2 regions of the Peribacillus sp. YIM B13472 genome follow, and region 2 is predicted to be linked to the other one. Evidence: riboswitches for the same ligand, from Rfam matches in the RefSeq annotation. Region 2 holds a riboswitch; the other holds the start of a gene.
What was found. Region 2 has a riboswitch for FMN ahead of ACFX4I_RS07645 (ECF transporter S component). Riboswitches for the same ligand answer to the same signal wherever they lie in the genome.
Positions count from the first base shown of each region.

Region 1 (16,150 bases), on a different contig from region 2:
TTTAGTATTTATTCTAATGAATGGGCGTTAGGTGATTCGAATGCGAATCAAATGATTCATATATGAATCGACACAAACTCCTAATGATTTATATGTGAATCATTTTAACTTGAATACCTTTAATATAAGGCTCATATAATTTGGCATGCATCTTGCTATATCTAAATATATAAATAAAAAAATAAACTAGCTTGAAAAAATCCACTACAAGAGAAGGGTGTTTTTTACATGATCAAAGAAACGACGGGTATTCAGGAATTAATCGATTTGGATAAAAAGCATTTTATTCATCCGACTACGGCAATCGAGCAACAGCAGGCAGATGGTCCAAGTTTCATCTTTAAGGAAGGGAAGGGAATATATCTTACGGATGTCACGGGCAGGACTGTCATTGATGGCATGGCTTCACTTTGGAATGTAAATATTGGACATGGACAAGAAGAGATGGCTGAAGTCGCGAAGGAACAAATGACGAAGCTAGCTTTCACCTCAAGTTTCGCCACTTTCAGCAATGAGCCGGCAATCCGGTTGGCGGCCAAAATCGCTTCCATTGCTCCTGGGGATTTGAATGCAGTATTCTTCACATCAGGTGGATCGGAGTCGAATGATACGGCCATCAAACTTGCTCGTCATTACTGGCTTTTGAAAGGGCAGCCTAATCGTCAAAAAATCATTTCTCGCTCGAAATCCTATCATGGAGTGGCAATGGGAGCTACAAGTGCGACTGGCCTGAAGCCGTTCCGAGATTTCACGAATTCAATCGCACCGGATTTTTACCATGTGGACGGTTCCTCCATTGAAGAGTTGCGTAAGGTCATAGAACAGGAAGGGCCGGAAACGATTGCGGCATTTATCGCTGAACCGATTCAAGGGGCTGGTGGCGTGAACCTTCCTCCTGAAGGCTATTTTAAGGAAGTAAGGGAGATTTGTAATGAATACGGCATTTTAATGGTGACGGATGAAGTCATTACAGGTTTTGGAAGAACAGGGACTTATTTTGGGATTGAACACTTTGGTGTTGTGCCTGATATGATGTGCTTCGCAAAAGGTGTGACGAGCGGATATGCACAGTTAGGCGGGGTCGTCCTGAATGATAAGATGCATCAGGATTTCATTGCCCTTTCAAAAGGCACGCTTTTACACGGTTACACATACAGTGGGCATCCTATGGCATGTGCGGTTGCTTTGAAAAATATTGAAATAATTGAACGTGAAAACTTGATAGAAAACTCGAAACAGCGTGGTGAAGAGTTGCTTGCCGGCTTTAAGAAGCTTCAAAGCAAACACCCGATTATTGGTGATGTCAGGGCACTTGGATTAATTGGAGGCATCTCCATCGTAAAGGACAAACAAACAGGCGAAGGCTTTGAGACACAGCTTGCTCCAAGACTGGTTGCTGAAGCGGCGAAGAATGGTTTGATTTGCCGGTCTGTTACGTTTGATCAAGATACACTCGTATTCGCACCGCCTTTAATCATTACGAAATCGGAAGTCGAAAGAATAATTGAAATCCTTGATGAGACATTTACAGCTGTCGAAAAAGAAATTTTATAAGAGGTGAAAGTGATGGTCATGACGGAAACGCTGAAAAAGAAATTATTCATTAATGGTAAATGGCAAGAAGCTGAAAAGTTCACGACACTAAAGTCTCCCTATAGTGGGGAAGTTCTAGCGGAGATTCCTTCGGCAAGCCTTGAAGATGTAGAGTTGGCAATAGAAGCGGCCTATCAAGCTAGAAAAACAATGGCAGCTTTACCTAGTCATAAACGCGCTGCAATACTTGAAAAGCTTGCGAGCCTTTTGGAGAGCCGTAAAGATGAGGCAGCTGAAATTATTGCTAAAGAGGCAGCAAAACCGATCAAAACGGCAATGGTTGAAGTATCCCGGACGGTTGCCACATATAAATTTGCAGCAGAGGAAGCAAAAAGGATTCATGGGGAAACATTGACGATGGATGCTACAGCTGACGGAGAAGGAAGGATAGGATACACAGTCCGTGAGCCTCTAGGCGTCGTAGGTGCGATTACCCCTTTTAATTTTCCGATGAACCTCGTTGCCCATAAAGTAGGCCCGGCCATTGCTGCCGGAAATACACTTGTCCTGAAACCTGCGAGCCAAACACCGCTATCTTCGCTATTTCTTGCTGAACTATTAGCTGAAACTGATTTGCCGGCAGGTGCGTTTAATTTAGTTACCGGAAGCGGTTCGGTTATTGGTGATAAATTAGTCACCGATTCACGGGTGAAGAGCATTTCATTTACTGGAAGTCCGGCTGTCGGAATCGGGATCCGTAGTAAGGCCGGATTAAAGAAAGTGAGTCTTGAACTAGGTTCGAATGCGGCTGTCATCGTTGATAAAGGGATCAATATCGATAAAATCATCCAACGCTGTGTATCGGCAGCATTCGCTTTTCAAGGGCAGGTCTGTATTTCCTTACAGCGCGCATATGTTCATGAAGAGGTATATGATGAGTTCGTCAAAAAATTCACAGAAGCAACGAATGGCTTGAAACTAGGAGATTCTTTGGACCCGTCTGTGGATATTTCGGCATTAATCAGTGCTGGTGATGTACAGCGAAGCCTGGATTGGATCGGTGAAGCTAAACAACACGGTGCGATCGTCGCAGCAGGAGGTAAATCTGAAGGGAATATCCTGCATCCGACTGTGTTGCTGGAAGTGGATGCAATGCTTAAGGTATCTTGTCAGGAAGTCTTCGCTCCCATTGTTTTGATCAATAAGGTTTCTTCTGTTGAGGAAGCGATTGACTTGGTCAACGATTCCGAATTCGGATTGCAGGCCGGGATTTACACAGAAAATATCAATCTGGCTCTTTCTGCCGCAGAAAAATTGGAAGTCGGCGGTGTTATCATTAATGATATCCCAACTTACCGTGTCGACAACATGCCGTATGGCGGAGTCAAAAAAAGCGGGACTGGCCGCGAAGGGTTAAAATATGCCATTGAAGAAATGACGGAAATGAAACTGGTCATTATTAACCGAAATTAGTCAGAAAAGAGATGAGCAGCTGCTCATCTCTTTTTTTGAGCTGCAGGTTTATTTTTCTATGAATCTTGAAAGAAGTTGAGATTAAGGATTGCTCATATGTTATGCAAAAATGAATAGGTAATTCACGATTGAATTTAAATGAGACGGGAAAGGGTAAAAAAACGTGTTTTACCTATTATTTCAAACTGGCATGAATCTTGCTCATATCTTCTATATAGGTAGATAAATTAAAACCGAGGAGGAATTTATATGCAGGAAACTTTGCAAAATAACACGAAAAAAGAAGGAACGGGAGCACTGGACTTAAAGATGTTCATCAATGGGGAATGGGTGAATTCGACTTCAGGGGAGAAGAGGGATGTATTGAATCCGGCCACGGGGGAAGTTATTGCCAAAGCTGCGGAAGGAACACAGGAAGATGTGGATGCAGCGGTCGAGGCAGCAAAATATGCTTTCTATGAAGGTGGTTGGTGGGGAACTCCTGCTGTGGAAAGAGCTCGCATTTTATTCAAAATAGCCGACAAAATAGAAGAAAAAGCTGAAGAATTAGCTGCGTTGGAAACATTGGATAATGGGAAACCATTGCGTGAGGCTCGTTATGATATAGCGGATTCAGCAGCCTGTTTTAGATATTATGCAGGATTGGCTACAAAACCGACAGGTCAAACTTTTGAAGTTCCTGACGGTCAGCAAGCAATGGTCGTAAGGGAACCGATCGGTGTATGCGGGCAGATCGTTCCATGGAATTTCCCGCTAATGATGTCAGCATGGAAACTCGCCCCGGCGCTCGCTGCAGGAAATTCCGTTGTTTTCAAACCATCTGAAATCACCCCTGTGACAGCGGTCAAACTATTCGAAATCATGGATGAAGTCGGATTGCCAAAAGGTGTCGCAAACCTTGTGTTAGGAGCGGGGCCAGTTGTCGGACAAGCCATTGCCGAACATGAGGAAATCGATAAAGTGGCCTTTACAGGAGGGACGGAAACAGGGCGTAAAATCATGGAGGCTTCACTGGGTAACCTAAAGAAGGTGACATTGGAGCTCGGCGGGAAATCGCCTAATATCGTATTTGCCGACTCTGATTTTGAGACTGCCGTTGATTATGCTCTATACGGGATTTTCTGTAATCAAGGACAAGTGTGTTCAGCAGGTTCTCGTTTACTGTTGGAAGAATCGATTTACGATCAGTTCATTGCAAGTCTTACTGCGAAGGCGAAAAAGATCAAAGTAGGTTCAGGTTCTGATGAAAGCAGCCAGATGGGTCCTATCGTTTCAGAAGCCCATATGAACAAAATATTATCGTATATCCAAATCGGAAAAGAAGAAGGTGCCAAAATAATCGTCGGTGGAAATCGAATGAAAGAAGAAGGCTTGGATCAAGGTTACTTTGTCGAACCTACTATTTTTGTTGATACGACACCGGACATGCGGATTGTGCAGGAAGAAATTTTTGGACCGGTGCTTGTCGTTCAAAAGTTCAAGGATGAAGCGGAAGCACTTCGACTGGCCAATGATACGAAATACGGTTTAGCGGGAGCGGTGTTCACGAATGATATCGCAAAAGCGTACCGTGTCATTAAAAAAGTGCGTGCCGGCATCACGTGGATAAACTCATATCATCCGACTTATAACGAAGCTCCTTGGGGAGGGTTCAAGCAAAGCGGAAATGGACGCGAACTGGGAACTTTCGGTTACGAAGCTTACACCGAAGTGAAGCAAATCAATAACAACTTGGATATCCAGCCAACAGGCTGGTTTGATGAAGAATAAAGGGCTTGACGAAAAGGCTGTTCCTTGTGGAACAGCCTTTTTTTGTGGAATCGGAGATAAAATGCCAGAATCGCAGATATATTTCAAAAATCGGAGATATAACTCCGGAAACCGCAGATATATTCAAAGATTGCTAAACATTGATTTACTTTTGGTGGACTTTTTCAAGATCAACCCGTCCTGAAAAGAAAACGGCACCATTACCCATATCTGCGAGCCGATCTGGGGTAAGGGAATTGATGTGTTGTTTTGTTTCAGGTGCATTCTGCCACAAGCCTTGGCTGACAAGAACGCCGGGTAACACATTTTCACCGGGAGCAGCGGTAAGCAAACACTCACCGCGATCGTTCCAGATTTTAACCATATCACCGGAGGATATCCCCATTGTTTTGGCATCAGAGGCATTCATGTGCAATTTCGGTTCCTTTTCCATGGAGATATGTTTGGCATTATTTGAAAAAGTTGAATTCAAGAAATTGTGATTAGGTGCTGGAATGAATAAAAATGGCAGGTCGCTGTCTTTTATGATTGGCGTATATGTTGGCAAAGGCTCGTATCCATCCTGCTTCATCCTTTCGGAATAAAGTTCGATTTTACCGCTTGGTGTCGGGAGTTTTCCTGGGAACATCGGCTGCATCTTGGCTTTGACAAATTGTTTCCGAGAAAGGGAGTCATAGGTGATGCCTTCTAAATGCGGGTTATCGGGAAAATCTAGCGCCTGACGTATCATATCTTCCTCTGAATCTCTAAATGCTTGTTCCACAAATCCCATTCCAGCAGCTAACAGTTTGAACAATTCAACATTCGATTTCGACTCGCCATATTTTTCGACTACAGGTTTTTGTATTTGCACGTAATTATGCCAGTATGAATTATAAAAATCCTCCGTTTCATAAGAAGATGTGGCAGGAAGGACGAGGTCGGCAAACATGGCCGTTTCGGTTAAGAATAGATCATGTACAACTGTGAATAGATCTTCCCGCATTAGACCTTCCTGCACTTTATTTGCATTAGGAGCGACAAGTGCTGGGTTGGAGCCGTATACAAACATGGAGCGAATCGGGTTTTCCTTTTCCATAAGAGCTTGACCGATTTGGTTCATATTAATGGTCCGCGTAGCTTTATTATGCAATAAATCAGGACGTCTTAAGGCATTTGTATTAAAAGCCAGATATCCAGAATTCCCTTTGATGGCTCCGCCGCCTTCGGTCATCCATTGGCCGGTAAGTGCAGGCAGGCATGCGATGGTACGTACTGCCATGCCGCCATTGTCATGGTGCTGCAGGCCATTGCCTATCCGAACGAATGATGGACTTGTGGTGCCGTACATCCTGGCTAATTCATATAAGTCATCAATTGGAACGCCAGTGATCGCGGAAACGGTCGAAGGGTCATATTGGCGGACGTGTTCGCGCAATTCGGCAGCACCAACTGTGTATTCATCCAAAAAGGGCTGGTCGACTAGATTCTCGGCATATAGTATATGCATTAATCCGAGGGCAAGCGCACTATCGGTGCCAGGCAAAATCGGAATGAACCAATCTGCCCACTTGCCGGTTTGGTTTTTATGTACGTCAATGACAACTACTTTGGCCCCGTTTTTTCGTGCTTGCTGGGCAAGCGTTACTTGGTGCATATTTGTGCTTACAGCGTTAATGCCCCACATGATGAAAAGCTTTGTATGAATCGTTTCTTCTGGATCGATGCCGAATGAACCACCCATTGTATAGCTGTATCCGACTGAGCCTGCCGCGTTACAAATGGAACGCTCGAGCATGCTTGCACCGAGTTTGTGGAAAAAACGGCGATCCATTCCCTCAGCGCTGAGGTTGCCCATGTTTCCGTAAAAGCTGTAGGGAAGTATGCTTTCCGGACCGTGCAATTCGATCAGGTCTTTCCATTTGGAAGTGATTGTGTCAATGGCCTCTTCCCAGCTGATTGGAGCAAAATTCCCTTCTCCTTTCGGACCGCTGCGCTTTAATGGCTGTTTTAAGCGATTGGGGTCATATAGGCGAGCGGTCATGTTTCGGACTTTGTTGCAAATATTCCCTTTTGTGACTGGATGATCAGGGTCTCCTTGAACTTTAATGATTTTCCCGTCTTTTTTGTGCAGCAGTAAACCGCATTGATCAGGACAGTCAAGAGAGCAAACAGAGGGAAAGACTCCATCTGGCTGATTGATATAGGATTGCATGGCGTATTCCTCCTAATAATTTAATCTAATAAAATGAATTTTCTTAATTATATTGAAAGTGAAATCGTTGAAAGGTGCAAGAACTTCTTAACATATGTTTTTTTTTCTGATAAGCTTACAAGATGAAAATTAACCTATAAATAGGAGGATTCATTTTTGGATTATGGAATTATAATATCAATTGGAATATACATGGCAGGTATGCTATTAATTGGTTATTTGGCCTATCGGAAAACGGCCAACCTAACCGATTACATGCTTGGCGGCCGGAACTTGGGCCCGGCTGTAACTGCATTGAGTGCAGGAGCTTCCGATATGAGCGGCTGGCTGTTGATGGGTCTTCCCGGTGCCATGTACATAAGCGGGTTAAGTGCGGGCTGGATTGTCGTCGGCCTTTGTGCAGGGTCTTATTTAAACTGGTTATTCGTGGCACCAAGACTTCGGACATACACGGAAGTGGCCGGCAATTCGATTACGATTCCCGATTTTTTGGGGAATCGGTTTAAAGATGGCTCCAGGGTCTTAAAAGTGGTATCAGCATCGGTCATTTTAATTTTCTTCACCTTTTACACATCTTCAGGCATGGTAGCAGGCGGTGAGCTTTTCCGCTCCGCTTTCAATTTGGATTATCGGTGGGGCATCTGGCTGACGGCGAGTGTTGTTATTCTTTATACATTATTTGGCGGATTCCTGGCTGTTAGCTGGACCGACTTCGTACAAGGTACAATTATGTTCATTGCCTTAATTCTAGTGCCAGTTGTCACGATTGTAAATATTGGTGGCTGGGATCCTACCTTCAATGAAATAAGATCGATCAACCCGGATTTATTGCATGTCTTTGAAGGAACATCAACCATTGGCATCATATCTCTTGTGGCATGGGGGCTTGGTTATTTCGGGCAGCCTCATATTATCGTTCGATTCATGGCGGTTTCATCTGTTAAAGAATTGAAAAGTGCACGCCGAATCGGTATGGGCTGGATGATTTTTGCTATCGTCGGGGCGATGTTCACCGGATTGGTGGGAATAGCTTATTTTAACCTGACAAACAGTCCTTTAGGGGAAAAAAATGCTGAGTCCGTCTTCATCATTTTATCTAAAGAACTGTTTCCTTCTTTAATTACAGGCTTCTTGTTGGCTGCTATTTTAGCAGCGGTCATGAGTACGATTGCATCACAGCTTTTAGTTTCGGCAAGTGCTTTGACCGATGATTTCTATAAGCAGTTCATTCGGCCGGATGCATCTGATAAGGAATTAGTGCTGGTAGGCCGATTTGGTGTATTGGCGATATCTGCCATTGCCCTATTATTGGCTTTTAATCCAAGCGGTACGATCCTTAAATTGGTGGGTTATGCATGGGCTGGCTTTGGAGCGGCCTTCGGTCCTGTCATTCTGTTAAGCCTGTACTGGAAACGGATGACGAAATGGGGAGCCCTGGCGGGAATGATTGTCGGTACGGCAACCGTGATCGTCTGGGATATGATCGATAAGTTCGCTGAAGTATACGAAATCATTCCTGGTTTCATCGCTGGTTCAATAGCGGTAGTCGTTTTCAGCTTATTATCGGCCAAGCCTACAAAAGATATAGAAGAAGAATTCAATCAAGCCATTAAAGACCTCTCTTGATCAGTGAGGGTCGAGTTAAAATGGTGCTTGATTTTTTAGCGATATAAAACAATGAATGCAATATATATGGTACAATACCGATAGAGTCCTTATGTTGAAAACATGAGGGCTTTTTTTTGAGTGATTTGGGAATAATAAACCAAAAAACGATATAAAGGAAAAAATATGAACCAATCTCATAAAATTGCATGTAAAGTGGCTTTTATATATATAATCATTGGGGTCTTATGGATTTTCGTTACGGATTACATCTCTATGACACAGGCAAGGGCAGATGTTCAGGTATATGCAATGTTTCAACATTCCAAAGGGTGGATGTTCATTTTCATAACCGGTCTTTTCCTATACTTCATAATCAGGTATTGGACGGGGAAAATGTTGAGGTCCCAACAGGAATTCATTCTGAAGGATGAACAGTATCGGTCGCTGTTCAAGCATAACCCGGATTGTGTTCTTGAGCTGGATCTCGAAGGAAATGTCGTTTCGATAAACCCTGAAGCTGAAAAACTATTAGGTCATAACAGTGACAATTTGAAAGGCAAGAATGCGAATCATCTCCTTAACTGGAATGAAAGTGATAAAGTATCTGTATTCTTTAAACAGTCCCTTCAAGGGGAGGCTGTGAAATTCGAAACGACCATTCAGAATGGCAGTGATGAAGAACGGATAATCCGTGTAACCTTTTTACCGATCATCGTTCACGCGGAAATGCTGGGAGTATATGCAATCGTTCGGGATATTACTGAATTGCGGCGCGAAGAGGAATTGATGATCATGTCTGAAAAGCTATCTGTAATCGGACATCTGGCTGCAGCGGTCGCACATGAGATAAGGAATCCGCTGACATCGTTAAAAGGATTCGTACAGTTAATGGATATGACGCAGGAGGTAAACCCGCTGCATACTGATATCATGTTGAAGGAGATTGACCGAATTAATATTATCTCAAGTGAACTTTTGATTCTTGGGAAGAAACAGGATGTAGCATTCCGCAGGATCGATCTTGCCGACAGTTTACAACAGGTATTCACATTGATGAAAGCAGAAACGAATTTGAATAATATCGAAATGGGGTTCAGGGCTAAAACCGCTGAACCGATTTATATTATGGCTGATCCAATTGAAATTAAACAGTTGGTAATCAATATCGTCAAGAACAGCATTGAAGCGATTGAGGATAATGGGAAAATTGATATATCGCTGCAAACCATCGATGGACAAGCTGTAGTCAGCGTGAGTGATAATGGCATGGGAATGGTTCCCGAGCGCCTTGAACGGATTGGTGAGCCTTTTTATTCGACGAAGGAAAAGGGTACAGGGATCGGGCTGGCAATTTGCCGGAAAATCGTTCATCGACTTCACGGGGAAATGCATTTTGAAAGTGAGATAAACAAAGGGACGACGGTTACAATTCGTATTCCGTTGGCTACTGGACAAGAATAAATGGTACTATGAAAGATAGGAAAAGTTATATTTTAAAGGAGAACGATATGAGCGAATTACCTGAATTAGTGAACGATAGAAAACCATATATACAAGAGGTCTGGAAAAAGTCCGGATTCGGACAACTTACCCCGATTCAAACGAAAGCGATTCCGGTGATTGTCGAGGGAAAAGACATCATGGCCGAATCACCGACCGGTACGGGAAAAACATTAGCATATTTACTGCCATTGCTAGAAAAGATAGATCCTGAAAAGAAATCGCCCCAAGCTTTGATTTTGGCATCATCACGAGAACTGGTCATGCAAATCAATGAAGAAATTCGCATTTGGTCAGAGGGAAGCGGCATTACGGGTGCAGCATTCATCGGCGGTGCTAATGTGAAAAGGCAGTTGGACAAATTGAAGAAGCGTCCCCAGGTGATTGCTGGAACACCGGGGCGTATTTACGAATTGATTGCCCAAAAGAAATTGAAGATGCATGAAGTTAAGACGATAGTTCTTGATGAAGGTGACCAATTGATCATTCCAGAGCATATGGGAACGATTAATAATATTATCAAGACAACGCTAAAAGACCGGCAAATCATGGTATTTTCTGCGACCTTGCCGGAGGAAACGGAAAAAGCCGCCAGGGGATTCATGAATGAACCCGAAATGATCAAGGTCGATAAGCATGAAAAAATGGAATCAAAGGTGGACCATCTGTACTTTGTTGTTGAGAGACGGGAAAAGTCCAAGATTCTCGAGAAAATCACAAGAATTAAAGATGTGAAGGCCCTTGCCTTCCTGAATGATATCGCAGAGCTGAGCGTCTTACATGAAAAGCTGAGTTATAAAGGTATTGAAATGGGCGTGCTTCACGGGGAATCCAATAAAGTCGACAGGGAGAAAGCGTTGCGCAAGCTTCGTTCGGGAAAATCCCCAATGCTGATAGCAACGGATGTAGCGGCAAGGGGGCTTGATATTAAAGGTCTTACTGCGGTCGTTCATATTGATATGGCTGACAACATCGAACAATATATCCATAGATCTGGGAGAACTGGGCGAGCAGGTGCAGATGGCACTGTCATTTCAATCGTAACGGAAAGAGAAGAGCGAGAGTTGAAAAAAATGGCTCGTGAACTGGAGATTCCATTAACGAGAGTAACCTTCTATGGTGGAAACATCGTAGTCGATGAATGATACGAAAAAAGGGACGGCCATGGCGGCTGTCTTTTTTTTTTTTTTTGCGAATGCCCGTTAAGATTTTAAAATTAAAAAGGTGCTCATTGTGCAGAATTCCCACTACATGACTTTTCTACTTTATGAATATGGTAGGATTCAAGGTAGAAATAGGAAAACGTTTGTTTTTGCCGAATCAAATTGAACGACGGGTGGTAAAGGGATGTTCAAAAAGAAATGATCCCATAAGATCAGGATAAAATCCCCACACAGCATTTGATACTATGAATATATTCGATTGTGAAATTAGACTAAATTCAGGAGTTCATTAATGGGGATAATCATGAATGAAAACGCTTCCTTTATATAGTTTTTTGACATATGATAGCAATAGACATAGGTTAGGAGGAGACGGAATGACAGGAAAGTATAAACAGTTTGAGACAGCAGTCATCCATGAAGGATATGACTCGAAGAAGCATTTAGGAAGCTTGGCAACACCCTTATTCCAAACCTCAACATTCACTTTCGAAAATGCCGAGCAAGGGGAAAGGCGTTTTGCCGGTATGGAAGATGGATATATTTATTCCCGCCTTGGAAATCCAACGGTACAAGTGCTTGAAGAAAAGATTGCCGCTTTGGAAGGCGGGGAAACTGGCCTTGCTTTCGGTTCAGGCATGGCTGCCGTTTCAGCAGTACTTTTTGCGTTAACAAAAACAGATGACCACATCCTGTGCTCACAGGGGCTATATGGTTGTACATTTGGCCTCCTGCAGCTAATGAAAAATAAATACCGCATCACACATGATTTTTGTGAAATGGATTCAGAAGAACAGGTAAGGAAAATGATCCGGCCGGAAACGACCTGCATATATGTAGAAACCCCTATCAATCCGACGATGAAAATGATTGACTTACAGATGGTGGTGAGAGTTGCGAAGGAATATAATGTGACAGTCGTAGTCGATAATACGTTTTCGACTCCCTACCTACAGAGACCGCTTGAATATGGCTGTGATATCGTCCTTCATAGCGCTACGAAATATCTTTGCGGGCATGGTGATGTCGTTGCAGGCCTTGTCGTCGGTAAGAAGGAATTCATGAATCAGGTAGCCGGGACTACACAGAAGGATATCGGTGGAATCATTTCACCATTCGATGCCTGGTTACTATTACGGGGGTTAAAGACCTTGCCTGTCAGGATGGACCGTCATTCGGCCAATGCAATGGCAATCTTTCAAGAACTTAAGAAACATCCAAAGGTGAAAAAGGTATATTATCCAGGTGATGAAGGTTCACCGGATCATTATATAATGCAAAAACAAATGAAACATGGCGGCGGCCTTATCTCTTTCGAATTGCATGGCACAAAACAGGATGCACAGGAATTCCTAAATAAATTGAAACTTATCAAAATTGCCGTAAGTCTAGGGGATGCCGAAACATTGATCCAGCATCCCGCTACCATGACGCACTCTGCCGTTCCTGAAGATTCACGGGAACAAATGGGCATCAGTGACCAGCTGGTCCGTCTCTCAGTTGGCCTTGAGGCTTGGGAGGATGTCTGGCAAGATCTTCAGCAAGCATTTTAGGGTACCATATCCCTCATTTGTTCCTCCTATTTTTAATGAAGATGGTGATGGATACGATAAAAGTGATGGCAGCCAGGATATAAGAAATGTCTGTAATTACAGGATAGGCGTCGCTATTTCGTATCCCGATGCCTATGAACGCCCAAACGAATACGAGAGGATAGCACCAATCCCGGTTTTTACCTGCAAAGACAAAGGCCAAGGCTGTTGCTGCAATCAGCAGGACGATCGTCCAGGTTATATTGGAAACCCCAAAACCGTCCCATTTGATATAGGTGAGGTAATAAGAAATGTCAGCTATGGCTGCAACACTTACCCAGCCTGTATAAATGGAAAACGGAAATAGGTCCAAAGCAGCATGCTCCACTTTTTTCGTTCTTGTATAAATGACCATTAAAGTAGCTAACAGAGCAATGATAATGAATACGGATAACAAAAAGCGTTCATAGTGCCAAGCCAAAAGCCAAGCGCCATTCAGGACACAGCTTAAAGCGAACCAAGGGAAGGATGCCTTATAAGCAGGTCTGTTTTGATGTTTACTTAAAAACTGCCTGAATACCCAGATGGCGAGCAGGAAATAGATCAAGCCCCATATGGAAAATACATAACCGGCAGGAGTGAAATGGACATCCAGTTTATCGGAAATCTCTCCTGATGTTTGGCCGTTCAATGGCAGGAAATTTGCTAAAAAATTCATCGTGACGACGAACAGGTAGAAAATCAAGTTAATGATGGAAATAATCATCGGCTTCCTCCTTGTATGAATTGTGATCCTTCTAACCTTATTCCACATATTTAGCCTGGTTAATCTTTTCGGAGCACATCGGGGGTACTTGGGGGTCATTTTTCCATAAAAAGAGGAAGTTCCTGTAACAATTGAACCATTTAAGGTTAGAAATTTTACATCTTCACTTTATGGTGATAAAATATTCAAAGATTCATATTATTTTAGTCCTTCGGGGTCGGGTGAAAATCCCAACCGGCGGTGATGAAGAAATTCTAAGCCCGCGAGCCTGATAAAGGCAGGATTTGGTGAGATTCCAAAGCCGACAGTACAGTCTGGATGGGAGAAGGACGTGTGGAACCCAAGTGTATACGTACGCCTAATTTTTCGAAAATGAAAATATTAGGCTTTTTAGGTATACAATTTTTTTCACTCATTTCTCCTGCTAACTCCTTAGGTCATCCTAAGGGGTTTTTTATATTTTATAAAAGGGGGAAAAACATGTTTACGGGAATCATTGAGGATATCGGTACCGTACATTCCTTGAAAAAAGGAAAAAGCAGTATGGAGTTATCGATTCGTTCTGAAAAAATCCTTGAAGATGTGCATCTGGGGGATAGTATTTCAGTCAACGGGGTCTGCTTAACGGTAACATCCTTCACGAAAAGTTTGTTTACGGTAGACGTGATGCCGGAAACGGTCAAAGCTTCCACGATCCGGACGTTAAAATTGGGATCACCTGTTAATCTTGAACGAGCAATGAGTGCACAGGGAAGATTTGGCGGTCATTTTGTTTCAGGGCATATCGATGGTACCGGAACGATCATAAAAAAAGAACGGAAAGAAAATGCCGTATATTATGTAATCCAATTGGATGAAGGGCTTAGTACCTTCTGCATTCCAAAAGGTTCCGTGGCCATTGATGGAACGAGCTTGACGATATTTGGAATCGAAAGGAACCTTTTGACTGTATCATTGATTCCATTGACTCATCAGGACACCATATTGGGACAAAAAGCGGCTGGCGATATCGTTAACATCGAAAACGACATGATAGGGAAATATATAATACATCAAATGAAAAATGGCAATCCAAAACCAGGACTGAATTTAGAGTTTTTGGCAGAGCATGGATTCTAATAAAAGGGCGGTGTAATGATGTTCCATACAATAGAAGAAGCAATAGAAGATTTGAAGGCTGGCAAGGTAGTAATCGTATCCGATGATGAAGACCGTGAAAATGAAGGGGATTTTGTAGTGTTGGCCGAAAAGGCGACACCGGAAGCGATTAATTTCATGGCGACTCATGGACGTGGTTTGATTTGTACAACCATCACTGAAGAACTGGCAGCGAAATTGAAACTGCATCCTATGGTAGGTGAAAATACCGATCATCATGGTACTGCTTTTACGGTAAGTGTCGATCATAAAAGCACCTCTACAGGAATCAGTGCTTTTGAACGGTCCTTGACCATCCTTGAGCTTCTTAATGAAGATTCTGTCGCTGAAGATTTCCAAAGGCCTGGTCACACTTTTCCGATAGTCGCTAAAGAAGGCGGCGTATTAAGGAGGGCTGGACATACGGAGGCATCGGTGGACTTGGCGAAGTTATGCGGTGTCGCTCCAGCTGGTGTCATTTGTGAGATCATGAATGAAGATGGATCGATGGCCCGCGTATCCGATTTAGAAGTCATCGCTGATAAATTTAACCTGAAATTCATTACGATAGCCGATTTGATTCGGTATCTTGAACAAAATGATTCAATTGGGAAACAGGAACTTGAACTGAACATCCCGAAAGCTTGAAGGATTATAAGGGAATTAAATATTAACATGAAAAAAATGAAATTGTTTTTTAAAATTAGGAGGAATTGGACATGGGGAAAACTATTGAAGCACAATTAATCGGATCAGGATTGAAAGTCGGAATCGTGGTAGGAAGATTTAATGAGTTTATCACAAGCAAGCTTTTAGGAGGGGCATTGGATGGCCTTAAGCGTCATGGCGTTGATGAGAATGATGTTGACATCGCGTGGGTCCCGGGTGCTTTTGAACTTCCGTTAATTGCTAAGAAACTTGTGAATACAGGTAAATATGATGCTGTAATCGGTCTTGGAACGGTAATCAGGGGTGCCACTTCACATTATGATTATGTCTGCAATGAAGCAGCTAAAGGCATGGCTTCCGTTTCATTGGAAACAGGTGTACCGGTTATTTTCGGTTTGCTGACAACTGAGAATATTGAACAAGCCATTGAACGTGCAGGTACAAAATCAGGTAACAAAGGCTATGAAGCTGCGGTTAGTGCCATTGAAATGGCCAACCTTGGAAAATTAATAGAACAGTGATTTCACATAAGGAAGCCGCAGGGAATAACATTCCTGCGGCTTTTTTAATTGTCAGATTGGAAATACCTCGATTTCAAAGTAATGTGTTTTTTCATTAAATATCGGTATAAATTATGGAAAATAAAGAATCATTAGGTAATTCCCCGAAAAAAAAACGAACAAAAGCATCATGTAATGGAAGCATGATAAAATATGCGGATATGATTATGCTACAATTGTAAAGATTGCAATTGAAATTCATGACTTTAGGGAAAAGTAATTTTATTAGTTATTAGGAGGGGTTT
Region 1 covers NZ_JBHZPG010000009.1:124,256-140,405, reverse strand. The annotation lists gene ACFX4I_RS09945 (aminotransferase family protein) at 229-1,554, shown strand; gene ACFX4I_RS09940 (aldehyde dehydrogenase family protein) at 1,573-3,006, shown strand; gene ACFX4I_RS09935 (aldehyde dehydrogenase family protein) at 3,256-4,776, shown strand; gene ACFX4I_RS09930 (molybdopterin oxidoreductase family protein) at 4,922-6,970, opposite strand; gene putP (sodium/proline symporter PutP) at 7,127-8,596, shown strand; gene ACFX4I_RS09920 (ATP-binding protein) at 8,762-10,039, shown strand; gene ACFX4I_RS09915 (DEAD/DEAH box helicase) at 10,087-11,223, shown strand; gene megL (methionine gamma-lyase) at 11,619-12,794, shown strand; gene ACFX4I_RS09905 (TspO/MBR family protein) at 12,808-13,539, opposite strand; FMN riboswitch at 13,743-13,873, shown strand; gene ribE (riboflavin synthase) at 14,020-14,658, shown strand; partial or broken gene ribB (3,4-dihydroxy-2-butanone-4-phosphate synthase) at 14,677-15,315, shown strand; gene ribH (6,7-dimethyl-8-ribityllumazine synthase) at 15,396-15,866, shown strand.
Region 1: another riboswitch for FMN. It lies ahead of ribE (riboflavin synthase); the one in region 2 lies ahead of ACFX4I_RS07645 (ECF transporter S component).

Region 2 (16,150 bases):
AATGGCGCTTTCCGATGATGCAGGCAATGATGAATTGTTCGCAATCGTAGTAGGCATTCCACTTGAATTGAATGGGGAACAGGATGAAGTTTTCCTATTTCAATCGTTGGAGTCCATGGAAGAAACCACAAAATCAACTACACAGTTCATATTATTGGCAGCAGGCATCGCCATTATTTTGACAACGATTTTTGCTTTCTTTTTATCTACAAGAATCAATGCCCCACTGGTGAAGATGAGGGAAGCCGCACTAGCGATTGCCCGGGGGAAATTTGATACAAAGGTTCCAATCTTGACTCAAGATGAGATAGGTGAGCTGGCCATAGCGTTTAACCAGATGAGAAAACAGCTGAAATTCAATATGAATGCACTTAGTCAGGAAAAGGAACATCTCTCAAGCATTCTTAGCAGTATGGCAGATGGGGTCATTACCTTCAATAAAGATGGCACAATTCTTGAAACGAATCCGCCAGCAGAAAGGTTTCTGCAATCCTGGTACTTTGAAAAGGGCTATAACCGGGAAGATAATGTCAATGTCCCCTTGGTTTTGATGAATCTTTTTGATGAATCAGATTCCTTCGATAAGGAGCAAGTCGGTGAAATTACTTTGCAGGGCCGTGATTGGGGATTCATTGTCAGTCCGCTATATACAAATGCCGACAATATTCGGGGAGCGGTGGCCATCATACGGGATATGAGTGATGAAAGACGTATGGACAAACTTAGGACTGATTTCATAGCGAATGTCTCCCATGAGTTAAGAACGCCGATTTCAATGTTGCAAGGATATAGTGAAGCGATTGTAGATGACATTGCGGGCAGTGAAGAGGAAAAGGTGGAAATGGCACGCATCATCTATGATGAGTCTTTGAGAATGGGCCGTTTAGTCAATGATCTCCTCGACCTAGCTAAATTGGAATCGGGTAAAATGAACCTTAGCTATGAATGCGTACCTATTTCTCCTTATTTAAAGAGGATTACAAGTAAGTTTTCCGGGCTGGCTAAAGAAAAGGGGATCACAATATCAGCCAGCATGCAAGACGATCAAATTCAATGGCATTTCGACCCGGACCGCATTGAACAGGTTTTGACCAATTTAATTGATAATGCGATTCGTCATACTCCTCCGGGCGGTAACATTGATGTCATTCAGAGGACAAGTGATCGAAGGGGTCTGATCATTGATGTGAGGGACTCTGGATCTGGAATTCCCGAAGAAGATTTGCCTTTTGTATTCGAGAGGTTTTATAAAGCGGATAAAGCAAGGACCCGCGGCCGTTCGGGCACCGGTTTAGGTTTGGCAATCGTAAAAAATATAATCAATGCCCATGATGGCTTCATTTCGGTAAACAGTTTACCTAATAAAGGGACGACGTTCAGTTTTATCCTGCCTCGAATTATGGAAAAAGCTGAATGACGGGTGGCTTGCCAAAAAATCTTGTTTCATAATGAATTGAGAAGACAAAGGCAATTGGATTTCTTTCCAACTTGTCTTTGTTTTTTTTAGGAAACAAAATAAGAAGTCCCTGATATGTGGAAATTAACGGAATTTTATAATAAGATTAAAGCCGAATTATGTAACTTTTGTTTAGGATTGACGACTATATTTATGAATGGATGTGGGGAAATGATGGATTCCGTTTTCCACGATCTTTATGAAAAATATCATCAGGAAATATATCAATTCATTTTTTATATGACTAAAAATCGAGAAACGGCTGAGGACCTTGTTCAGGAAGTCTATATCCGGGTGATGAAGGCCTATGAACGCTTCGAAGGAAAAAGCAGTGAAAAAACGTGGATGTACTCGATTGCAAGAAATGTGACGATTGATTACTTTCGGAAACAAAAAGGGTGGAAAGATAAAATCTTTCCTAATTTTGATTGGGATAGGCAATTGATAAAAGATAAAGAGCCCATTCCCGAAGAAGTGGCTATCATGAACGATGAAATCCAAGATATTTATCAATGCTTAAACCGGTGTACCACGAATCAAAGATCCGTCATCATTTTACGTTATATTCAGGGATTGTCCATTACGGAAACTGCTGAAGTATTGAATTGGAGTGAAAGTAAGGTAAAAACGACCCAGCACCGTGCTTTGAAGGCTATTAAAAAGTTGATGGAAGATTTATTAGGAAAGGAGGGCCACCGCATTGAGAAGATTCCGTTGGAAAGAAAGCGAAATTGAAGACATGCTGCGCGAGCTTCCTAAATTAAAAGATGACCGAACCAAGGCAGAGGTGTTTGCGAGAATAGATGATAAGAAGAAAAAGAAACACTGGATACCTCTATTTGCGGGTGTTGCCTCCTTATTCTTAATGGTTGTTTTGGCATCATCTTTAATTATTGAAAAAAAAGGAACGACAAGTCAAGAGGATAGCGGCAGTAGTGGGAAATTATCTCTATCTGAAAATAAGGATATGGCAAATCTTGAACGGCAGGATGCAAGTAACAAAGAAAATCATTCAGCAGATAAACAGGATAGTCAAAAGTTTTCGAGTAAGCAAGCGGAAATCGAATCTAAAGACAAGGCTTCAGAAATGGAACCCCGAAAAGGGGAAAAGGAAAAAACATTTGCACAAGCGATCTATCAAGATGACCTTAAAAATGCATCGATCATTACGATGGGTGTCCCAGATGATCAAATGAATTTCATCGTTCCCATTTCAATTAAACTCAAACATTATGACGAAAATGATAAACTGAATCAGTTAGTTAAGCAAATGTCCGATATGGATGAAGAGCAATATGGGCTATCTGACTATTTTCCACTTGATATAAAGATCAGCCAAGGAAACGATATGACCACTGCTCATATTGATTTTCAAGAAAAAAGCCGACTATTGGATGAAGATACACTTTTTCTCCATTCGATGGAGGAAACGCTTTCCTATAACAATATAGAGAAAATGACATTTTCTACAGATGGTAAGCAAGGTGCCATGTTTGCGCACGCGGGATATTTAAAGGAGGTGGATATTCCTCATCAAAAAAATCGCACATACTTTCTTTACCAAAGGGATGAGTCCTCCCCAAGGTTCCTTGTTCCAAGCAATATGGGTTATCAGGACTTTGAGGAGGCGCTGCAAGCTGGAAAAGGGGAGGCGGGCATCGAGGGAATTTCACCTGCAATCCCGCATGACCTGAAATGGGAAAGGGTAAGCTCTAATGGAAATCTGGTGATAATCCAATTATCAGATCAAGCTGCCATTAAAAATAGTAAGGAATCCCTTCTAGCTTTAGAAGCCATACTCTTCATTGCCAAGGATTTTGGTTTTGAAAAAGTGAAGTTTGAAAATGCTCCTATTGAAGAGGTAGGCCAGTTGAATTTAACTGAGGACATATTGGTGCCCAAAGCACCGAACCAAGTGAATTGATTGCAGGAGCCAAGACTAAATGATGGGGAGGTTTCCCATATGATGGTGCGTTAAAAACACCCTGTGTATGGTTGGCAAAAGCCCCTTGCATTCACAGAAAAAGTGCCCGCACTGGACGGGCACTTTTTTCTTCTTAGTTTAATGAGATACGGGCCATGAATGTAATTTCTTCTGTTTCCATTAAAAAATGTTTCATGTTGTCTTCTAATGGTAAATCAAAGCTCAAAACCATTATGGCTTCCCCACCAGCTTCTTTTCGGCCAACCTGCATGGTGGCGATATTCACTCCGTGATCACCTAGGACCTTACCTACGTTACCGATTACACCAGGTTTATCGGTATGCTGGATATAAAGTAAATTCGATTCTGGATGAAAGTCGATTTTGAAACCATTCAAACTTACAATTCGAGACCCGTAATTTTCGATATAGGTTCCACTGATTGTTAATTCTCGGTTGTCACCTTTTACTTTAAGGCTGATCAAATTCGAGTAACCTAAAGAGTCCGTAGAGATTTTTTCACCAACCGTTATGCCACGCTCCTTTGCAATCAACAAGGCATTCACTTCATTGACTGATGCATCAACTCTTGATCTGAAAAAGCCAGAGATTAGACTTTTTGTAAGAATCTCTGTATCGAAATCCAATGATTCTCCTGCATACGTAACGGAGATTTCCTGAATTCCTTCATTCATGCACTGAGAAGCAATGGATCCCATTTGCTGAACAAGTTGATAGAAAGGCTGTACCTTTTCAAACACTTCTTTAGATATGGCTGGAAGGTTGATAGAACTTGAGACTGGGTTTCCTTCAAAATAGGTCAATACTTCTTGGGCAACCTGTACGGCCACATTTAATTGGGCTTCTTTAGTGGAAGCACCAAGATGCGGTGTAGCAATGACGCTATCCAGTTCAAGCAGTTTATTGCCAAGTGGAGGTTCTTCGACGAAAACGTCCAGTGCCGCCCCTGCAACATGTCCTTCGACTAACATTTCATATAAATCATCTTCGTCTAGAATTCCACCACGGGCGCAGTTTAGTACATATACCCCTTTTTTACAGGTAAGCAGTTTTTCTTTATTGATTAATCCTCTAGTATCATTCGTTAGTGGTGTATGAACAGTAATGATGTCTGCTTTTGGAAGCAATTCATCTAACGGCAGGGCCGTTACGGACATTTTCTTTGCACGATCGACAGTCAGGAACGGATCATAGACAATGACATCCATGCCAAAAACTTTAGCACGTTTTGCAATTTCCCCTCCGATACGTCCAAAGCCAACTATACCTAATGTTTTACCACGAAGTTCAGTTCCCGTATATGAAGAACGTTTCCACTCCCCATTCTTCAGTGAAGCATAAGCTTGCGGAATGTGGCGCATTAATGAAGCCATCATCGCAAATGTATGTTCAGCTGTTGAGATGGTATTGCCGTCAGGTGCATTAACCACGACAATCCCGCGTTTTGTCGCCGCGGGGATGTCTATGTTATCAACACCGACACCAGCGCGTGCTATAATTTTCAACTGCGGCATGCGGTTCATTAAATCTTCCGAAACCTTCGTTGCACTTCTCACAAGAATTGCATCGATCCGATCAAGCTCGTTTGCAGCTTCCTCTACGGTTTTCTGAATGAGATGAATATTGGATGCCTCTGATAGCGGTCCAAGTCCTTCTGGTTTAATGGCGTCTGCTACTAAAATCCGATACACGTCTAAACACCTTCCTAGGGAAAAGAATTATCTTAAATTTCAGTTAATTTTACAATTGAAATGCTGTTTATGTCAATTTGGCTTATCTGGATGTAAGCGCTTAATAACATGATTATCATCTGATCATTTGTTTAATATGGTGATATAAATGGCTTCGTCTTTGTTTGCCATAATATAAAAAAATTTTCGCTATTTGTTTTAAACCATTCACTGCGACTATCGATATTCATCCTAAATGCATCAACTGAGAAAAAATGCTATCAAAAAAATGGAATTTCAGATATAATGGGAAGTATAAAAATTTTATAGGTCTATCTTCGGGGCGGGGCGCAATTCCCCACCGGCGGTGATGAAGGAATTTCTTCTTCTAAGCCCGCGAGCCTTACAAGGCAGGATTTGGTGTGATTCCAAAGCCGACAGTATAGTCTGGATGGGAGAAGATGGAGGTTCCTGAATGCGTTTCAACAGTTATTTGCTGAACGTTTGTTTGATGTAACCTTTAATTTATCCCTTTAATTCTATTGGAATTAAAGGTTTTTTATTGAGCATCAACATATTTTGGAACCCAAACCTCTTTTTCAGGTAGATCGGAAAAGAAGGAGAGAGAACTATGAATAAGAACAAAGTGAAAAAAACGGTCACACTTGCGATGATGGGAAGCATTTCTTATTTATTGATGCTTTTAAATTTCCCGTTTCCAGGATTCCCGCCTTTTCTCAATGTCGATTTTAGCGACATACCAGCACTGATGGCGGCATTGATTTTCGGTCCGATGGCTGGAATTCTAGTCGAGTTCATTAAAAACCTATTGGATTTAGTCATGACAGGGACCTTGACTGCTGTACCTGTGGGGCATATAGCTAACTTTATAGCCGGAATACTGTTTGTCTTGCCAACTTATTATGTATTTCAGAAAATCAATTCAAAAAAAGGGATGACGTTCGCTTTACTTGCGGGGACAGTTTCCATGGCAGTATTCATGAGTGTTTTAAACTATTTTGTCTTTTTACCGGCATATACCTTCTTTATGGGGTGGGATGCAATGTCGGCGCCCGAGTCAAGAAAGTTCGTTACGACGGCAATCTTGCCTTTCAACGTGATTAAAGGCGTGCTCATCACATCTGTATTCATGTTGCTGTTCATTAAATTACAGACATGGATCAATAAGCAAACATTATATAAAAATGCTTAACGGCATTGACGATAGAAATGAAAAAACAACCGGATATCCATATTCGGTTGTTTTTTATGTTTGTTTTTTGGTATGAGAAGATGTAATCCGATATTGGCCAAAAGAAAAAGCCATTCTCGTTTGAAAATGGCTTGTACCGTTATTCGAATTTTAGTGCATCCCCGTCAAATGCCTCGTCAGCAACTTTAATGGAATCCGTTGGGCATCCTTCAAATGCATCCATCATGTCGTCTATAAGTACATCTGGAATTTCAACGATTCCCTCGTTATCGTCAAGGGTAACAAATGCAATCCCTTCGTCATCATAATCATATATATCTGGTGCCGCTGCTCCGCATGCTCCACAAGCTATGCATGTTTCTTTATCCACAATAGTAAATTTAGCCATGAATATAACCCCTCCTAAGTTGTTTAACAACTGATAATCTTTTTATTTCAGATTATTATCTCTTTCTTATTGTAAGACCGAATGCAAAACTTTTCAATAGAAATTGTATTGATAATAACTATCATCTAGCTGAATGTCAACGAAAAACATCGAAATAATTAACTCGGTTCTATCCATGGTTCGTCATTTAGTCACATAATTTCCCTTGTATTCATCAATAATAACGGCGATTTTTGCAGTTTTTTGTTACAATGGGGTTATTGGTTAAATGAAACAAGGATGTGAGTCCCATGAATAATTATCTACAGGCCATCATTCTATATGCGATAAAAAAATTTCAAGGCGAACGTTCCATTTATGCTATATACCATATGCTGCAGGGTAAGAAATCGTCACAAACAATCCAGGATGCCCATTTATTCGGGTTAACGGATATTTTTGGGACAATACCCCGATTTACCCGTCAGCAATTAAATCAAAACATTGAACATTTACTTAAGCATGACATGATTAAGTTAACGGATAGATCAGATGCGTATGAAATTAGTATGCAAGGTGAGGGAATGTTAGGCGATTACTTTAAAAATAATCCTTTTCCGACGTATATAAATGGTTGGAAGTATCACAATATCACCCCGGTTTTCTGGGGAAGGTTAAACTTACTCATTCAAACCATATCCCATATTGTCCACAATGAAAGGCGTTTTTATCCGATACAACGAAATCCCAAAATCCAATTCTTCGTAAAGGAATTTTTACATGTCAATCGTCAAGATCGAGCGGTGATTGCCCAACATCTATATGATGAACTGATATCCCTTTTAGAAAGTCAAAGTGATATGAAACGAGACATTTTCATTTTGAGGTTAACCGGAATAAACAGGATTGGACTTACGTTTGAACAGATTGCAAAAAGGAAAGATGTAGAAGAAGAGTATGTTCGCTTTACATTCCTTGACTCCATGCATCAAATGCTTGCAGAAATGGAAACGGGAAAGGATTACCCTCTCTTGTCCTCATTAACCAATGATTGGAAAAGAAGTGGAAATCCTCAATTGACACAATCTACAAAGACAACTTTACGATACATCCAGGAAGGGAAAAATCTGGGTGAAATAGCTGAAATCCGCAGATTGAAAGTCAACACCATCGAAGATCACCTCGTAGAAATTGTTTTATCGGAAAAAGATTTTCCGATTTCCGATTATGTAACTATCGAGGATGAGAGGGAAATTGCTGAGGCTATTAAGGAACTTGGTACGAAAAAGCTTAAAGCAATCAAGCAGATGGTCGATAATAAACAAATAAGCTTTTTCCAAATAAGACTTGTACTTGCGAAAATAGGTGAGTGATGATGAACATAGAACGAGTCCTCAAAGAAAAATTCGGATTTGATGAATTCCGCCCTGGACAAAAGGAAGTGGTTGAATCATTGATGTCCGGCCGTCATACCTTAGCGATGCTCCCAACGGGATCAGGTAAATCATTATGTTACCAGCTGCCTGCTTATCTTTTAAATAAGACTGTCATAATTGTCTCCCCGTTATTATCTTTAATGCAGGATCAAGCAGATCAGCTGAAGATGAGTGGCGAAAAAAGTGTATTGACCCTCAACTCTTTTTTGACGCTAAATCAAAAAAGGAAAGCTTTCGACCGGTTACATAGTTATCGTTTTATCTTTTTATCCCCTGAAATGCTAAGCCTGGATGGTGTGATAAAATCCTTGAAATCCATAGACATAGGTTTGTTCGTCATAGACGAAGCACACTGCATCTCACAATGGGGGTATGATTTCCGTCCGGATTATTTGAATTTAGGAGAAGTGAGGCGTGAATTGAACAATCCGTTGACTCTTGCCCTGACGGCAACTGCAACCGATGAGGTCCGGAGGGACATCATTGGTAAACTCAACATTGGGCACGCCAAGGAAATGGTCTCATCTGTTGATAGGGAAAATATTGCAATTATTGTCGAGCGAATGTTCAGCTACGATGAAAAGCTAGCCCGTGTGCTGGAACTTGTCAGGAAGTTTGCCGGCAGCGGAATCATTTATTTTTCCTCTAAAAAAGTGGCGGAGTCAGTCACTGGGTTTTTACAGGATAACGGAATCGATAGTGTCAATTATTATCACGGTGGAATGGAACAGGAGCAAAGGATGCTCATTCAGCAGCAATTCATTTCCGGCCAGTTGAAAATTATATGTGCAACAAGTGCTTTTGGAATGGGTGTGAATAAATCGGATGTCAGATATGTTATCCATTTTCATATCCCGTCCACGATGGAAGCATATCTTCAGGAGATAGGCAGGGCGGGAAGAGATCGGAAACAAAGTGTAGCTGTCTTATTATATAGCGAAGGGGATGAAGGGCTTCCCCTGCATTTGATGGAGCAACAGTTGCCTACGGATTCGCAAATCGATGGTGTATGTTCTTTCCTTAATGCCTCACACAAAAATATGGCGATTTTGACCCTCTCGGAAAAAGAACAGCTGTCTCAATCCTTTTCGTTGAACGAAATCCAGCTCCGTTTTTTTACGCAGTTTATCACGGGCAATAACCTAGATCAAATGGCAGAGATGAAAGAGTATTGTCAAAAGAGAAAATCAAGGAATCAGGAAAAGCTGCATAAATTCCTTCACTGGATATATGCCCAGGAATGTCGCCGTTTAGGGATACTGGACTACTTTGGAGAAAAGCATCGGGAAGTGAACCCCATCTGCTGTGATATCTGTGGGATGGATGTCGAAAAAATGGCTGATGTATGGCCGAAAGTCAAAGTGAATCCGGTCAATTCCTTTTCCACTTGGAAAAAAGAATTGGCTTATATCTTATTAAAGAAGGAAAATGGCAATGAAAAATAAGCAAGCTGAATTAATTAAACAACTTACAGATAAACAGTTGCTATATAATTTGTTTCTTACGCAAATTATTCTCTTAACGTTAGCCCTCTTTTTAGGTATTATTTTATTTAAAGACCGTTCAGCTTTTTTCGACTTATTTATCTTTGATGACCTGAACATTTTGCTTATTGGAGTTCCCGCTGGAGTCATTGTCGTATTATTTGACATATTGTTTATGAAAGTGACTCCATCTTCCTATCAGGATGATGGTGGCATTAACGAACGCATTTTCAGTAATTTGTCATACCCGATGATTTTTGTCGTAACTTTAGTGGTTGCGATAAGTGAAGAAGTATTATTCCGTGGAGTGTTGCAAACGCATTTTGGTTTGCTTCTTACGAGCCTAATTTTTGCAGCCGTTCATTATCGTTACCTTTTTAATTGGTTTTTATTTTTAAATGTTTTGGTTTTGAGCTTCTTTATCGGTTTTCTATTTGAAATGACTAATAATCTCATCGTGACGATAACAGCTCACTTTTTGATTGACTTTATCCTTGGTATTTTAATCAGGAACAAAAAGCAAAGAGGGTTTAGCAAGAAAGGGGGTGACTTGAATGAGCCGAGTGCAAAAGAATGAAAAAGAAAACGATCAGGCTGGTGAACTTCGTTCGCGAATTGAACGTCATAAGGCTAAGTCCTCATTGCCCAAGCGGAGCAAAGTCCACCAGAATAAAAAGAAAAAAAGTAAAGTGAAGAAGTTCCCGATGATACAATTATTAGCATTATTTTTTATTTTACTTCCAATTGGATTTTACACCCTTTATACATATCTGCAGGATAGGCCTGTACCTGTTGTGAAAAGTGACCAAGTCGTCTTTAGTGAGGAAGCTAATGAATCGATTCCAACTACAGCTACTGCAGATGATTTAAAGGAAAAAGAATCGGCAAAGGCTGAAGCGGAGAAAGAAAAAGAAGAAGCTGCGGCTAAAGCTAAAGCGCAGCAAGAAGCTAAGAAAAAAGCCAAAGCGCAGCAAGAAGCTGAAGAAAAGGCCAAAGCACAGCGAGAAGCTGAAGAAAAGGCCAAAGCACAGCGAGAAGCTGAGGAAAAGGCTAAAGCGCAGCAAGAAGCTGCGGAAAAAGCCAAAGCACAGCAAATAGCTGACGAAAAAGCAAAGAAGGCAGAATCAGAAAAGAAAAAGGCTGCCGAAAATGTTCAAGCTGCGAAACCGGATAAAGAGGGATACAAAGTGGTCTTACATACTGTTCAAGGTGAAGAAACATTATTTCGCATTTCCATGAATTACTACAAATCACAGGAAGGGATTGCTCTGATCAGGGAGTGGAATGGGCTGAATGGCAATGAAATTTCCAAAGGTCAGGTATTGAAAATTCCTATCAAGAAATAACGATGGCACTCTGTCTTTATAGGCAGGGTGTTTTTTAAGATTGTTTGACTTACTTCGGTGTGAAGGTAAACGTGACAGGTACTTTATCATTTTTTCCTCTACTCTTTCATATCATGATTTGAAAGAGTAGAGGAGGAAATGCGATGGAATCGACAATCATTTTATTGGATGAGAAGACGGATCAAGCAACAAAGCAAATGCTGCAGAATGTCGTGGATCGAAAGAAAAAATTCGAGGCACTTAAAAAGAAGCACCTTCAAAGCTTATGGGCAACCATGGTTGTTGCTGCCCTTTTTATGATTTATCTATATTTTTATATCGTTGTACCATATTCCTATTCCTTTTTCAGTATGTTTAGTGTTTTCGTCGACCATTTTAGCCATTTCCTTTTTTTGGCGGCAGCCATTGGTCTATATGGATATATGGTATTAATTAAAAAAAAGCTTGATAAAGCTGAAAAGGAGTTTCAACTGCTACGCTGTGAAATCATTAATAAAAGTAAGCAATTGTGGGAAAAAGAGGAAGAATGGAAAAGCCGCCATAAGGTTTTTGAAATGATGAAGAAGAATTATGATATTAACTTATATCATGAAAATAAATGATGATCGCGTTAAATCATATTTAATTGCGGGTAATATGGTTTTATGGTTATATGAAAGTACGTTTAGGATAAGGATGGAAAGAAGGTTTAACTAAGATGTTATGGTTATCTGGATTATTTTTAGTCATCATTCTGCTGTCATTTGCCACGATCATTTACATGTGGCGTACGGCTATGCAAGATAGGGTGATTTCTCAAGACTTATATTTTAAAGACTTTCCTGAAGGCTTTGGAGATATTCGGATTTTTTTTATATCCGATCTTCATCGGCGGATCGTTGCGGATAAAATAATTGAGGAAGCTCGTGACAAGGCAGATTTGGTGATAATCGGCGGGGACATTAGGGAAAGTGGGGTTCCCTTAGAACGTGTGGAAAAAAATATATTGAAACTAAAAGACCTTGGTCCCCTTTATTTTGTTTGGGGTAATAATGATTATGAAGGAGACTTCCATGAACTGGATGCGACTCTTTTGAAACATGGTGTGAAAATCCTTGATAATACAGCTGTTTCTTTTGAGTCTCATAATGGCAGCAAAATCGCTCTTCTGGGCATTGATGATATATCAGAAGAACGTGATAGGCTTGACCTTGCCCTGTCGGATTGCGGGAATGAAGATTTTCGGATTTTGGTGAGCCATAATCCATTGGTCAAGAAACAGTTGACTCCGGAACACCGTATTAGTCTTGTCCTGTCAGGTCACACCCATGGCGGGCAGATTCGCATATTCGGATTCGGTCCCTATCAGATCGGCAGCATTGAAAAAGAGGGGGACTGTTTATATATGACGAGTAATGGCTATGGGACAAGCGCAGTGCCTTTAAGGCTTGAGGCGAAGCCGGAAACGCACCTCTTCACCCTGAAAAGGGGGACAGACACTGAAATAGGCGAAGCTGTGGATAAGACCTATTAGGCTGCTATTAATCGAGCATATCGGGATTTTACAGACCATGAAAAATCCACTATAATTTCAACAAATGATCGTACAGTTATTGGAGGCCTTGTAAAACCATGCAAGAAGGTAAATATAATATAAAGGCAGTTTCAAAACTGCTGGACATTCAGTCGGGAACCCTTAGGGCATGGGAAAGGCGCTATAAATTTATCGAGCCTGTCAGGAATGAATCGGGGCACCGGCTGTATACTGAAAAACATCTGCAAATCCTTAAGTGGCTCATCAATAAAACAAAGCAAGGTTTTACAATAAGCCAAGCCGTTTCACTTCTCGAAAGTACTGGCACTCTAGCTCCTGGAGTTCCTGAAACGAACCGTAAGGATGAACAAGCGATTAAGTTATCGGATGAATTAATCGAAGCTCTAATGAATTTCAATGAAAATAAAGCTCATATGCTGATAAGCCAAGCATTCAGTATGTATACAATCGAACAAACCATAGTTGATGTACTTGGCTCAATATTGGTTCAGATTGGGGATAAGTGGGAAAGGGGAGAGATTACTTCCGCCCATGAACACTTTGCGTCGAACATCCTGAAATCCAGGATCAGTTCAGTTATGCATACCATTCCGACTAATGGTTTTCTGCCGAAAGCCCTAACCGTTTGTGCTCCCGGTGAAAAACATGAATTTGGACTGTTGGTCTTTACCGTTTTTTTGAAGAGGAAAGGGTATGAAACCATTTATTTAGGTGAATCCATTGCTGATAATGACCTTTTCACCGTTTTAAACATCATAAAACCCTCTTACCTATTCATGTCATGTTCACTGAAAGAGAATCTTGATGGAACATTTAGGCTGGTTGAAGCATTATTAAAGGATTTCCCGGATTTGAAGGTGGGTCTTGGCGGTGCGGCGCTGAGCCTTATTTCCGAGGAAAACCGTACAGCCTTCAGCGGAGTTTTAATGGGGGACACGCAATCGAAATGGGAGGAATGGCTGAAAGGTTAGCGGCGGCCAGCTTAGGAGAAATAATGGATATGCACCCTGCGACCAAGGCTTCATATGATGTATGAAGATGGTAACCAGGGGGCATTTTTTTATGAAGCTGGAGCGATTAACTAATAATAAAATCAAGATTTTTTTGACCCTTGATGATTTAATTGATAGAGGCATAACAAAAGAAGATATTTTAGGGAATTCCTTAAAGGTCCACAAGCTATTTCAGGATATGGTCGAAGAAGCGTGCGAAGAACTCAGCTTTAAAATGAGTGGCTCCATTGCAATCGAAATTTTCTCTTTGCCTGCACAAGGGTTGATAATCATTGTTACAAAGGACGAAGAGGAATTATTGACTGACGAAGAGGAATTCTTGGATTTACAAGTGAAAATAGATGACTTCCCCCATATCCTGTATGTTTTCAATGACTTTGAAGATATCGTCCAATTATGTCGCAGATTATCTTTTCAAGGTTTGCTTAATAGTACTCTTTATCATTTTGAGGGAAGATACTATTTACTTATCGAAAATGTTAAAGACACGACCTATGACACGGTCATATCTTTAGCGGCTGAGTATGGCCATGCATCTACATTGACACTCAGCCGCATCAATGAATATGGATCATGTATAATCGAAAATGAAGCGATACATGTTTTGCTCACACACTTTAGCTGATGTAAAACAAATGAGACAAAAAAGTCACCCACATTATGGTAAAAAAATGCGGTTTGCCTTTTTTGTCTCAACTTTCTGCCGAAGAAGATATACGCTAAAAGAGTAAGAAAACAGTTGATATGATAACGTTTTCATTTTTAGAATATTTCCAACTTTTAAATTCCCATTTTTACTCTTGCATTAATGTAACGAAGGTGTATACTAGCACATGAAGAGGACTATTTGTACATTATGATTTTATATATGGATGAGATTTTCTAGGAGGTACTTTAATGGAATCGGCAAAAGGGAATAGCCATGTAAATGAAGAAGAAAAACACGACGTACTGAGGTCTACCCAAACTGTAATACATAAAGCTTTGGATAAGCTGGGTTACCCGGAAGAAGTTTTTGAGCTGTTGAAGGAACCATTGCGTTTATTAACGGTGAAGATACCGGTCCGCATGGATGATGGCTCGGTTAAAATTTTCACAGGTTACCGTGCACAGCATAACGATGCTGTTGGGCCTACAAAAGGTGGTATCCGTTTTCACCCTAATGTAACGGAACGTGAAGTGAAGGCATTATCCATTTGGATGAGCTTGAAATGCGGTATCGTTGATTTGCCATACGGCGGGGGTAAAGGCGGTATCGTTTGTGATCCTCGTAATATGTCATTCCGTGAACTTGAAAGGCTGAGCCGGGGCTATGTTCGCGCAATTAGCCAAATCGTGGGGCCGACTAAAGATATCCCGGCACCTGATGTATTTACAAATTCCCAAATCATGGCTTGGATGATGGATGAATACAGCCGTATGGATGAATTCAACTCGCCAGGATTCATTACGGGTAAACCGCTAGTGCTTGGTGGTTCTCATGGCCGTGAATCAGCCACTGCTAAGGGTGTGACAATTTGTATCAATGAAGCTGCCAAGAAACGCGGCATCGATATTAAAGGTGCACGGGTAGTCATTCAAGGTTTTGGTAACGCAGGTAGTTTCTTAGCTAAATTCATGCATGACGCAGGTGCTAAAGTTATTGGGATTTCGGATGCATATGGTGCTCTTCATGATCCTGAAGGATTGGATATCGATTATCTTCTCGATCGGAGAGATAGTTTCGGAACCGTAACGAAATTGTTTAAAAGCACAATTTCAAATAAAGAACTGCTTGAATTGGAATGTGATATTTTAGTTCCGGCTGCAATTGAAAACCAAATCACTGAAGAAAATGCTGCTGATATCAAAGCATCGATCGTTGTCGAGGCTGCAAACGGACCTACAACGATTGAAGCGACTCAAATCCTAACGGATCGCGGAATCCTTCTTGTTCCTGATGTCCTTGCTTCTGCTGGCGGTGTAACGGTTTCTTACTTCGAATGGGTACAAAATAATCAAGGGTATTACTGGTCTGAAGAAGAAGTTGACGAAAAGCTGGAAAAAATCCTTGTGAAATCTTTTAATAACATTTATGAACTTGCACAATCAAGACGTGTTGATATGCGCCTAGCGGCTTATATGATTGGTGTAAGAAAAATGGCTGAAGCTTCTCGCTTCCGTGGTTGGATCTAAGAGATTCAAATCATGTATTGATTTATAGTTAAAATCATGTTCATTGCATTATCATTGAAATGATTTGTAAAAACTCCTATCATGTATTGATAGGAGTTTTTATTTTTTAGACGAACGAATTACATAGTGCATGGAAAGGCAGTGGAATAAAGATGAATGTTGAAGAAGTCATTATCATAGGTGGGGGCCCTTGTGGATTGGCTGCTGCGATCGCTCTTAAAGAAGTGGGAATACAGTCCTTGATCATTGAAAAAGGCAATGTGGTTGATTCCATTTACCGTTATCCGACACATCAAACATTTTTTAGTTCGAGTGAAAAACTCGAGATTGGTGATATTGCTTTTATAATCGAAAACCGTAAACCGGTCCGCAATCAGGCGCTAGCCTATTATAGGGAGGTAGTCAGAAGGAAAGAATTGCGGGTCAATAAATTCGAAAAAGTGGAAAAGGTGGAAAAACGAGAAGATGGCAAGTTTTTAGTCAAGACATCGAAAGGTGAGTATACCGCTTTG
Region 2 covers NZ_JBHZPG010000007.1:27,103-43,252, forward strand. The annotation lists gene ACFX4I_RS07625 (ATP-binding protein) at 1-1,417, shown strand, start outside; gene sigX (RNA polymerase sigma factor SigX) at 1,631-2,191, shown strand; gene ACFX4I_RS07635 (GerMN domain-containing protein) at 2,157-3,380, shown strand; gene serA (phosphoglycerate dehydrogenase) at 3,514-5,091, opposite strand; FMN riboswitch at 5,401-5,537, shown strand; gene ACFX4I_RS07645 (ECF transporter S component) at 5,702-6,283, shown strand; gene ACFX4I_RS07650 (ferredoxin) at 6,423-6,671, opposite strand; gene ACFX4I_RS07655 (YpbB family protein) at 6,962-8,023, shown strand; gene ACFX4I_RS07660 (RecQ family ATP-dependent DNA helicase) at 8,026-9,531, shown strand; gene ACFX4I_RS07665 (CPBP family intramembrane glutamic endopeptidase) at 9,521-10,147, shown strand; gene ACFX4I_RS07670 (LysM peptidoglycan-binding domain-containing protein) at 10,125-10,916, shown strand; gene ACFX4I_RS07675 (YpbF family protein) at 11,060-11,518, shown strand; gene ACFX4I_RS07680 (metallophosphoesterase) at 11,614-12,429, shown strand; gene ACFX4I_RS07685 (MerR family transcriptional regulator) at 12,528-13,421, shown strand; gene ACFX4I_RS07690 (genetic competence negative regulator) at 13,513-14,088, shown strand; gene ACFX4I_RS07695 (Glu/Leu/Phe/Val family dehydrogenase) at 14,361-15,638, shown strand; gene ACFX4I_RS07700 (YpdA family putative bacillithiol disulfide reductase) at 15,791-16,150, shown strand, end outside.